DNA from 3 places in the Paenibacillus sp. ACRSA genome. Region 1 is predicted to be linked to each of the others. Evidence: riboswitches for the same ligand, from Rfam matches in the RefSeq annotation. Region 1 holds a riboswitch; each other region holds the start of a gene.
What was found. A riboswitch is a leader RNA that binds a small molecule or an ion and turns the genes downstream of it on or off. The one in region 1 is predicted to bind cobalamin.
Positions count from the first base shown of each region.

Region 2: linked by a shared signal. The riboswitch ahead of cobJ (precorrin-3B C(17)-methyltransferase) and the one ahead of MH215_RS09895 (ABC transporter substrate-binding protein) in region 1 are both predicted to bind cobalamin.
Region 3: linked by a shared signal. The riboswitch ahead of nikB (nickel ABC transporter permease) and the one ahead of MH215_RS09895 (ABC transporter substrate-binding protein) in region 1 are both predicted to bind cobalamin.

Region 1 covers NZ_JAKRNP010000003.1:62,092-65,360, forward strand. Annotated here, with positions in the region: gene MH215_RS09885 (ABC transporter ATP-binding protein) at 1-13, opposite strand, end outside; gene MH215_RS09890 (FecCD family ABC transporter permease) at 10-1,056, opposite strand; gene MH215_RS09895 (ABC transporter substrate-binding protein) at 1,053-2,051, opposite strand; cobalamin riboswitch at 2,328-2,477, opposite strand; gene MH215_RS09900 (histidine phosphatase family protein) at 2,637-3,269, opposite strand, start outside.
Region 2 covers NZ_JAKRNP010000004.1:507,167-510,435, reverse strand. Annotated here, with positions in the region: gene cobJ (precorrin-3B C(17)-methyltransferase) at 1-1,626, opposite strand, end outside; cobalamin riboswitch at 1,961-2,150, opposite strand; gene MH215_RS15705 (uroporphyrinogen-III synthase) at 2,392-3,216, opposite strand.
Region 3 covers NZ_JAKRNP010000010.1:60,848-64,116, reverse strand. Annotated here, with positions in the region: gene melA (alpha-glucosidase/alpha-galactosidase) at 1-296, opposite strand, end outside; gene MH215_RS23035 (AraC family transcriptional regulator) at 490-1,332, shown strand; cobalamin riboswitch at 1,407-1,597, shown strand; gene nikB (nickel ABC transporter permease) at 1,774-2,712, shown strand; gene nikC (nickel transporter permease) at 2,713-3,269, shown strand, end outside.

The DNA.
Region 1 (3,269 bases):
TGTCTTTACTCATGGCATCATCCCTTTACGAAGCTTCTTATTTCTGTGCAAAAGGTAGGCGAAGAATGGGGCACCGACAAATGCGGTAACAACGCCCAGCGGAATTTCAGTTGGCGCCAATACCGTTCGAGCAATCGTATCCGCCCACACCATGAAGATGGCTCCGCCAATTGCAGATAGTGGAACCAGCAGGCGATAATCAGGTCCTACGATCAATCGAAGAATATGCGGAATCACAAGTCCTACAAATCCGATGACACCTGACACTGATACAGCTCCTGCCGTGAGCAATGTGCCAACCGCCAGCACCGATAGCTTCAATCCATCCACCTTTACTCCAATATGAGCTGCCTGCCGCTCTCCCAGAGCAAGCACATTTAACGAGCGTGCACGACTCCAGAGGAAGATCAGACCAAGCAGAAAATATGGGAAAAGGATGGCCGTATACGACCACCCACGCAGTGCCAGACTTCCCATCGTCCAGTATATAATTTCGTTAATCGTCTGTTTCGACATGGTCGATAGGAAGGAGACAACTGCCCCTAGGAAACTTTGCATGACCACGCCCGCCAGAATCAGGCTATGAGTTGGTATTTTTCGACCCTCACGAGCCAGTGCCAATACGAACCATAGCGTCAACACGCCGGTTAGGAACGCAACCAAAGGCAAGGTCCAGATTCCGATTAATGCATATTGTAATCCGAAGAAAATCAGAAACGCTGCACCCACCGATGCACCAGATGATACGCCTAACGTAAACGGATCTGCAAGAGGGTTACGAAGCACCCCTTGGAAGCCAGCACCCGCTATTGCTAGAGAGGCACCCACGAGCACGGCAAGCAGTACGCGCGGGAAACGTACCTTCCATATAATCTGTTCTGCTGCTGTGCTCCAATCGGGAGTAATCCAATCCCCAATCCACGGAATGTGATGCAGCAGAATACCTGCAATGTCACGGACAGGCAAGGATACTGAACCAATGCCCGTGCAGATCAGCACCGTCAACACAAGTAGTCCTATCCCAGCCGTCCCGTACACCGCTAGCTTTTTACTCATTGGAACAGATCAGGGTAGATCGCTTTAGCTACGGCTTTCAGACCTTCTGTTACACGTGGTCCTGGACGGCTAAGTAGGTTGGCATCTAGACCGATAACCGCATCGTCTTTTACCGCAGTAATCTGATCCCAGCCGCTACGAGCTTTGATAATTTGATCCAGTGTTTTGGAATTCTCATCAATGACATCATTGGCATACAGAATTACATCTGGGTTCGCAGCAATGATATTTTCTTCATTAATTTCATTCCAGCCTTGCAAATCAGAAGCAACGTTGTTTCCTCCAGCAAGTGTGATCAACTCATCCATGAACTCACCTTTACCCACTGTCCAGCCCGGGGAAAATTCAACATATACGTTCTTCTTCTCTTCCGGTTTAACCGCCTTCACCGCTTCAGTAACATCGGCTACATCCTGCTTCATCTTCGCGACGATCTCTTGTGCTTTTTCCTGTGTATCTGTAATTTGACCAAATGTCTCAATGTTGTTCGCTACATCATCTACTGATTTTGGATCAGTCTTGAAAATAACAATCCCCAGGTCACGGAATTTCTTCACCGCTTCTTCATTCATGGAAATACCTGTGAATACGATGTCTGCATCCGCTGCGATGATGGACTCTTCATTCGGTTTAGATACGCCGCCCATTTTCGGCTTCGTTGTAGCTGCTTCAGGGTAATCATCAAAATCAGATACACCTACGATCTGCTCGTCCAATCCAAGGGCGAACAATGACTCTGTCTCCGCTGGAGATACAGATACAATTTTGGCTGGTGCCTTTTCAAACGTGAATGTCTCACCCGTTGCATCTGTAACGGTAATTGGATATTGTGTCTTGAGATCCGTTGTTGTCTGTTCTTGACTCTGTTCCTGTGCAGGTTGCTGTGATGCTCCTGACCCCTCATTCGTTGTTGCATTGCCACATCCAGCCAAGGCCAGTGCCAGAGCCGCTGCACTAAGCAGGGACGCTACGCTTTTCCAATTCTTGATACTCATTGTATTCATTCTCCCCTTCTCTATCTGTTCTATTAATCCTCTGTCGTGCTCAAAAACTAAATGCCCATGTCTTGATGTTCCTGTATAAGGTTGAACTTCAACATTTACACGTTATCGGAGAGTGAAGAACCAATATTGGAACAATAAAAATCCCCAATCCTTACAACAGGATCAGGGATAACGTCTCGCATATGGCGTGCTCTACGCATGATGAATCACCTGCGCTGTTCATACACAGAACACTGCCCGAAACGCTGTCCTTTCCTCGAAGGAACACCGGTCTTTACGTCCAGGGCAGGTAACCTGACTTACAGGATTATTCCTGATTCACAGTGGCGGGACCGTGCCGGATTTACACCAGCTTCCCTATTTCATCCGCTTGCGTACATGGTATGAATACACATAACCATGCAACTCTAATGCATACGGAACCCTTGGTCGCTTATGATATAAACATTCAATTGAGCATATTAGTTATATGCGTATGGTTGAGCACCTAATCACTAATTAGCCCCATCAGACCTATACGCATCGTCACACGTCTGTTGTGATTATAGGTTATATTGTACAACCTTACAAGCCGATTCAAGGAAAAGCTATCCGGCTTCCGATCCAGCCGCTCTCCCCGTATTCCAGTCTAACCTTAATGGCTTGCCCTGGAATAACCTGCGTATCCCAGAAGTTCAGATCAGGGATTAAGCGAGATATCGCATATCGGATTACACCACCATGTGTAACGATGCCAATCTGAGGTACATCAACCGTTACTGGTTCGGACAATGCATTGTGCAACAAGCAAGTATTCAGAAAAGAATCAATCCTTGCAGTAAACGCTTGCCACGACTCGCCATTGGGTGGTGTGACGTGCTGTGGATCATCAATCCAATCTCGATATTGTTGAATGTGTTGCAGTTGATCATATGTCTTCCCTTCCCACTCTCCAAAATCAATCTCTCTGAGCCGTGCATCTAAATGTGCCTGTTCTCGCTGCAATGGAGCGATATCTAAGAGGGTCTGTTGACAACGCAGTAAATCACTGGAATAGAGCCTGCTCCAACCGATGTTGCGCAGCAGTTCAGCGAGCGGGGCGAGCTCTTGTTTCGCTTCTGGTAGGAGACCGATATCCGTATGCCCAAGATATCTTTTTTCCTGATTCCACAATGTCGTCCCATGACGGATAAAAATAAGATCACAAGAAAGTAGGGTATTCTCCATATT
Region 2 (3,269 bases), on a different contig from region 1:
TCCATTGAGGGCAACGCTTGTTTCCTTCGGAGCATTCAATCCACCAATAACGGCCTGCAAATGATTAGCCATCGGCACGGCATCATCCTTTTCCATGTCGCAGAAGTCACATGCTTTCACTTTAATGACATCCCCGATCGGCACTACGATAAATTTCGCTGCCCGCAGCTCATCTACGAGTCGATCCGGCTCAAAGGTTGGCACTCGCAAAATAATCTGGTGCTCTGGTGTATACTCCAGCTCCCCCTCTTCACTCGCGCACTGTGCGAGCAGTGCCATCTGCACAGCAGTGAACTTCTTGTTGCCGACGCCAGGCGATACGCCAACTTCGAACAGCGGCAGCTTCTGCCCTGGTGCGGGCGCAGTGCGCACCGCCGTAGCGACCGCGGCCTGCGGTGCTTCGCCGCTCACGCCAGGCGCAGCAGGCGCCGCATCCAGCCAGCGGCGAGCGGACTCGCCCGCCAGGGCACCGCCTACCGCGAGCCGCGTTAGCGCTTCCGCCGCTAGCTCAGCGGCGCCCGCTTGCGGCGAAGCAACCGCTAAGCGCGGCGCGGCTTCTGCCGGCGCTGACGCTGGCCGCTCGCCAGCAAGCACGGCGGTGCCGCCGCCAGCCGGGTGCGATGCCTGCGCAGCAGAAGCTCCTGCACCGGCAAGCGGCTGGCTCTGCGGAGCTGGGCCTGTTCCGGCGCTAACGCCGGGCATGGCTGGCTCCGCCTGGGGCTTCGCGGCTTGTGCTTCGCGAGCCGCGTCCACGCCCGCTGCCTCACCGGAGGTGGCAGCGCGGGCTTCTTTTGCGCCGAGCGACCATGGCTCGGCTTCGGTGCGAAGTCGCTCATGAGGTCTGAGCGACTGTTCTGCGGTATTCAGCGTATATTTGCGCTGATACCCACGTGGAGTGACCATGAGCCCTTCGTACATCATGGTCGAGGAGTTACCGATGATCACGGTGGTCAGCATACCGATGTCATGATTAAGCATGTCCTCCAGGGTAGTCATGACAACGTCCTGACGATCCCGGTAAGCGCTTTTGACCAATCCAACTGGAGTCTTGGGATCACGGTAACGAAGCAGCATCTCCTGTGTCTCGACAATTTGACGTGTTCTCCGCCCACTGCGCGGGTTATAGAGTGCAATAACAAAGTCAGCTGATGCCGCTGCCTCAACCCGGCGAATAATCGTATCCCATGGGGTAAGATGGTCACTTAAGCTGATCGTACACGCATCATGCATCACCGGTGCGCCCAGTAGCGATGCACAGGAATTGATAGCCGATACACCTGGGATGATTTCAACAGCAACGCCGCTCCCAGGCTTCCATCCCTGTTCCATCAACACCTCATAGACTAGACCTGCCATACCATATACACCGGCGTCACCACTGGAGATTACCGCAACAATTTTGCCCATTTCGGCTTGTCTAACAGCTTCTTGAGCCCGGCTTACTTCCTCTGTCATCCCCGTCCGCACGATCGCTTGTCCGTTCAACAACGGCCGAATGAGATCGACATACGTGTTGTAGCCGATGATAACCTCGCTCTCCTGGAGCGCCTCCAGTGCACGATTCGTAATATGTTCCATCGCGCCTGGGCCAAATCCGATGACCAGCAACTTACCTTGACCTTGCATCTCTTCTCCTCCTCCATCACCCTGAGTAAACCTATACATTCCATAATTCCGTTCAGCAACTTCTATATAAATAGGCTTCATGAAACAGCATTTTGTTCAAAAATGGACAAGTGCATTCGATCAACAACGATTCATATCTCATTCTCTTAAAATCAAAAAATCCCATCCTACAATCGGATGGGATACGTATGTACGTACACTCAAGAAAACAACCACAAGACGTGAATACAGAGCATCGTCCAGTTGTTGAATACGCCAAATAAAAGGCCTACCAGGCGAACCGTCTGTCCGCCTGTCTCCTGATTATTCGTACACCACTCCTTTCCGCGAAGGGTTTGGTGACACATGTAAGGTAGGTCTCCTGGCTCTGGATCATTAGCTTCTTCTTCTGCCTTCCCCGAATAACGAGTGACATCAACCAAAAAAGAGCTTCACCATTACAGTGGCGGGACCGCTCGGGATTTGCACCCGATTCCCTGTTATCTCTTGCCTGACGCAAGAGCACCTTACTTGTTTTCATATATGAGCATAATGCTGAATAATTTGTTTTTATCATAACATCGCTGCGGAAAAAATGTCCATGTTTAAGATATGAGTGAACCACCTAACTTTCTTCTGTTTTATGGGTATCGATTGGAAGCTGACAACGGGAAAATAGCAAAAATCCTGACCCAAAATGGATCAGGATGACCTGTTCATACAATGAAACACAGTATGATCTATATTCAAACTCGTTTTAGCAAACTTATCTTTGTTGATTGTTGCTTAAGCTTTGTCCACGTGTGCAGCCGCATAGTAACGTCCTAGCTCCACGATCAGGGCACCCATCTTCTCTTCTTCTGGCACAACAAGTGCCTCAATGCCCTCTTCACGCATCGCATTCGCCGTAACTTTACCTACAGAGGCAGGAACGACCCCTTCACGAAAGGCTTGCAGCATCTGCTCTAGCTTCCCCTGGGAAGTGGCATATGCCGTCAAAAAGCGAACTTGGGGTCCACTTGTAAAAGCTACCGCATCAACCTCATGGTTCACAATCTCATTCAATAGCTGTTCTAATTCATGATCCTCTGGAGGGACATGGCGATAAGGTAACACTTGTCGAACCTCTGCACCTTGTTCTTGCAGCCAGTTTACCAGCTTCGGTGCTGTCTCACCATGTAGCTGCAATATCACTTTTTTCCCTGCAAGATCATGTGATTCCAATTCCCGAATTAACCCATCTGTACTGCCATCATCATCCCGAACTAATGGATTCAGCTTCCGCTTGCGAAGTGCATTCACCGTCTTGTATCCACGCGCTGCAATGGATGATTCAGATAAAGAGTCCAATAATTGACCCGCAACTTCCATGTCCTCTGCCATATCAAATAGCGCATCCAAACCCATACCTGTTGTCAGTATAGCCCAATCCGGTGAATCAGAGATCCAAGATACGAGGCCATCACGAATATTCCGATCATCCAAAAACACCGTTCCCTGTGCAGGTCGCACGAGTGGGATTCCACCCATTTTCTCGACGAGCAGGGACATTTCCTTCGATTTGCGTGGTCCTGTAAGTGCTACACGTATGCCTGCCAAATGTTGAGCCATTCAAGTTCCCCCCAGTTCGTTCAGCCGAACGTTCTTCAGTCTGACTACAGTAT
Region 3 (3,269 bases), on a different contig from region 1:
GGAATTTCAAAATCGGTAATCGTACACGGATCATATCCGCCCACTTGAATTGCATTAATGACATATTTGGCTCCGCGTAGAGCTTCTTTGCGATCCGTATATACTTTCACGCTACAGCGGCTTCCTAGAGAACGTGCCATGCTGGTTAACAAACGCTCCGAATCGCTCAGGCGCTCGGCATCAATATCATACAAAGCCAGCTCGAAATCTTGCAGTGCTTCGGTCATCATAACGTCACCTAGTACATTTTTGACAAAGACGGTGCTTCCTGCACCGAGGAATGTAATTTTGCTCATCTAAAGTTCAGCCTCCCTGAATTTGTTGTACCTTCACTATAGGCTCATTCGAGGAGGATAACTATGGTGCAACCTATCTTAAATATGGCATAATCCCATTTATGGTGTCGCTTACAAAGACAATATGCCGTGTTTACCTGTTATAATATGAACAACGATCATTGGTGCGTATTGACGGAAGGGAGTGCTTGAGATGGGTCGAATCGAGATGAACGTAGTTTCTTTAGACTGGACACAGATGGAGCTGGTACTCCTGTTTTTCGGATGGGAGGACTGTGAGCCATCTCATTATTGGGGGTCGGGTGTACGGGATTCTTACATTATTCATTACATTCATGAAGGGCGAGGCACAGTGCAAATGGAGAACAAGGAATACCATCTCTCCCAGGGACAGGGGTTCCTCATTGTTCCCGATACAATTATCCATTATCAGGCGGATGCCAATGATCCATGGACATATTCGTGGTTTGGGTTCAGAGGTGTACATGCCAAGACATTTATGCAGCGTGCCTATCTAAGTCCAGAACACCCTGTGTTCGAAGCCCAGGACCCTGCATGGTTCAATCAGTTGTATACTGATATGGTTCAGACCTCGTCACGACATGGTGGGGATGTGTTTAGCCAAAGCCTGTTATACCGGTTAATTGCGGAGCTGATTGCTTCTTCCCCCGAGACGGAAGAACAGACCCATCGTCCTGTGTCCACCAAGGAAGAATATATTCGTCAGGCTCTTCAATATATGGAGAACCGATACAGTCAGAAGACTTCCATTCTGGATATCGCTCAATCTGTTGGGCTGGATCGAACATATCTCTCAGGGCTTTTCAAGGAGCGGTATGGCAAGTCACTTCAGACGTTCTTTCTTGAATATCGGATCCACCGCGCGGCTGAGCTGCTGCAAAACCCTGTATTGTCCATTAGTGAGGTAGCCCATTCAGTAGGTTACACCGACCCGTTGTTATTTTCTAAGATGTTCAAGCGGGTAACCGGAGTATCCCCCAAAGCATCAAGATCACAGCCTAATCTAACGATATAAATCGTTTATTTTAATTTCATGTAATAAAAGTTTTGAACATTATTGGCCTGCCAGCTATACTTGTACAGAAACCAATTGAATATGTGGAATTAGGTGCTTTATCGATTCGGATAAAAGCTTAATAGGGAAGTCCGGTGTAATACCGGCGCGGTCCCGCCACTGTAACAGAGGAGTTATACAGCGTATTGCCACTGGTGTAAGCCGGGAAGGTGCTGTCTGACGATGATTCTGGAGCCAGGAGACCTGCCTAATTTAACGACACGTTAGTAACCTACGGGAGATAGGAAGGTGTTTAGAGAAGCATGATTTTTTCTGAAAATCTGTCTATTTAAGGCGTCCTTATCCGGTAACACGGAGAAGGGCGCTTTTTTGATAGACCGGTATAGATTGTACCATTCCATTGCAGAGCGATGGAGCTTGGGGGAGAGGACGTCTGAACGCGTGAGCAGATACATCATTAAAAGATTAGTTCAACTGGTAGCCGTATTGTTCGGCATTACCTTTCTGACTTTCCTGTTAACCTACTTGTCTCCAGGAGACCCGGCGAGGCTAATGCTGATGTCCACGGGGATCACGCCAACCGACGAGTTGGTCAGACAGGTGCGGAGTCAGCTTGGACTCGACCAGCCCTTTTGGATGCGTTATGGGACATGGCTGGGGCAGGTGCTGCAAGGTGATTTTGGTACTTCCTATAAGTATGACCGCCCTGTAGTAGACATATTGTTGTCTCGTCTACCAGCAACACTACGACTAACAGGCAGCGCTATGCTTATCGTCATCGTTATCTCTTTTCCACTGGGGATCCTCTCGGCAATTTATCGGAATAAATGGTTGGATTATGTGATTCGTTTATTCTCTTTTGCTGGGTTGTCCATGCCAAGCTTCTGGCTAGGAATGTTACTGATGCTCGTATTTGGCGTTCAATTGAAGCTGCTGCCAGTGATGGGGAGCACGGGATGGAACAGCCTCATCCTGCCTACCTGTACACTGGCGGTTCCGCTGATTGCACAATACAGCAGGCAGATTCGAGCGGTTATGCTGGATGAAATGTCTCAGGACTATGTGAGCGGAGCGAGATCCAGAGGTGTGAAGGAGAGACAGGTCATTATGCATCATATTTTGCCGAACGCACTCTTGCCGATTGTAACCTTGATGGGCATGTCTACCGGGACATTATTAGGCGGTGCAGCTATTGTAGAGAGTCTGTTTGTGTGGCCAGGCGTAGGTCAGATGGCGGTGGATGCCATTTTCACAAGGGATTACCCGTTGATACAGGGTTACGTCATGTGGATGGCGACGATATATGTCACGCTGAATCTGCTTGTTGATCTATGGACGCATCTGCGGGATCCTCGGATTCGACTGGAAGTGGATGTGTAGATGAGCGAAATGATGCAGGTATTCAAACAAAATCGTTGGTTTACGTTAATTCTAGCCTTAACCGGATGCTGGGTAATTTTAGCGATGATCGCACCGATCTTGGCACCCCATGATCCACTGACAACCAACTTTGCCCATGTGCTGCAACCACCTAGCGCGGAGTATCCCTTGGGTACAGACCAGCTTGGGCGCTGTATTCTGTCACGTCTTCTGTATGGGGCGCGCACATCGTTACTTCTCACCTTTATGATGACGGGTATTGTCTTTGCACTCGGTGTGACGATTGGCATGATATCGGGATTCGCTCGGGGTGTAATAGATACCATATTAATGCGTTTAACAGATACGCTCATGGCTTTTCCAGGGTTGATCTTCGCTATTGCTGTAGTTGGCATGTTGGGACCAGGATTATTCAACACGGTGGTGGCTTTGTCAGTGGTATGGTGGGCGAAATACGCACGTCTTGCCAGAGGGCTTGTCATTTCATTACAGCAAAAAGAGTATGTCGCGGCCGCCGCCTTCGGCGGTGCACGGTGGAGTCAGATCCTTATTAGAAC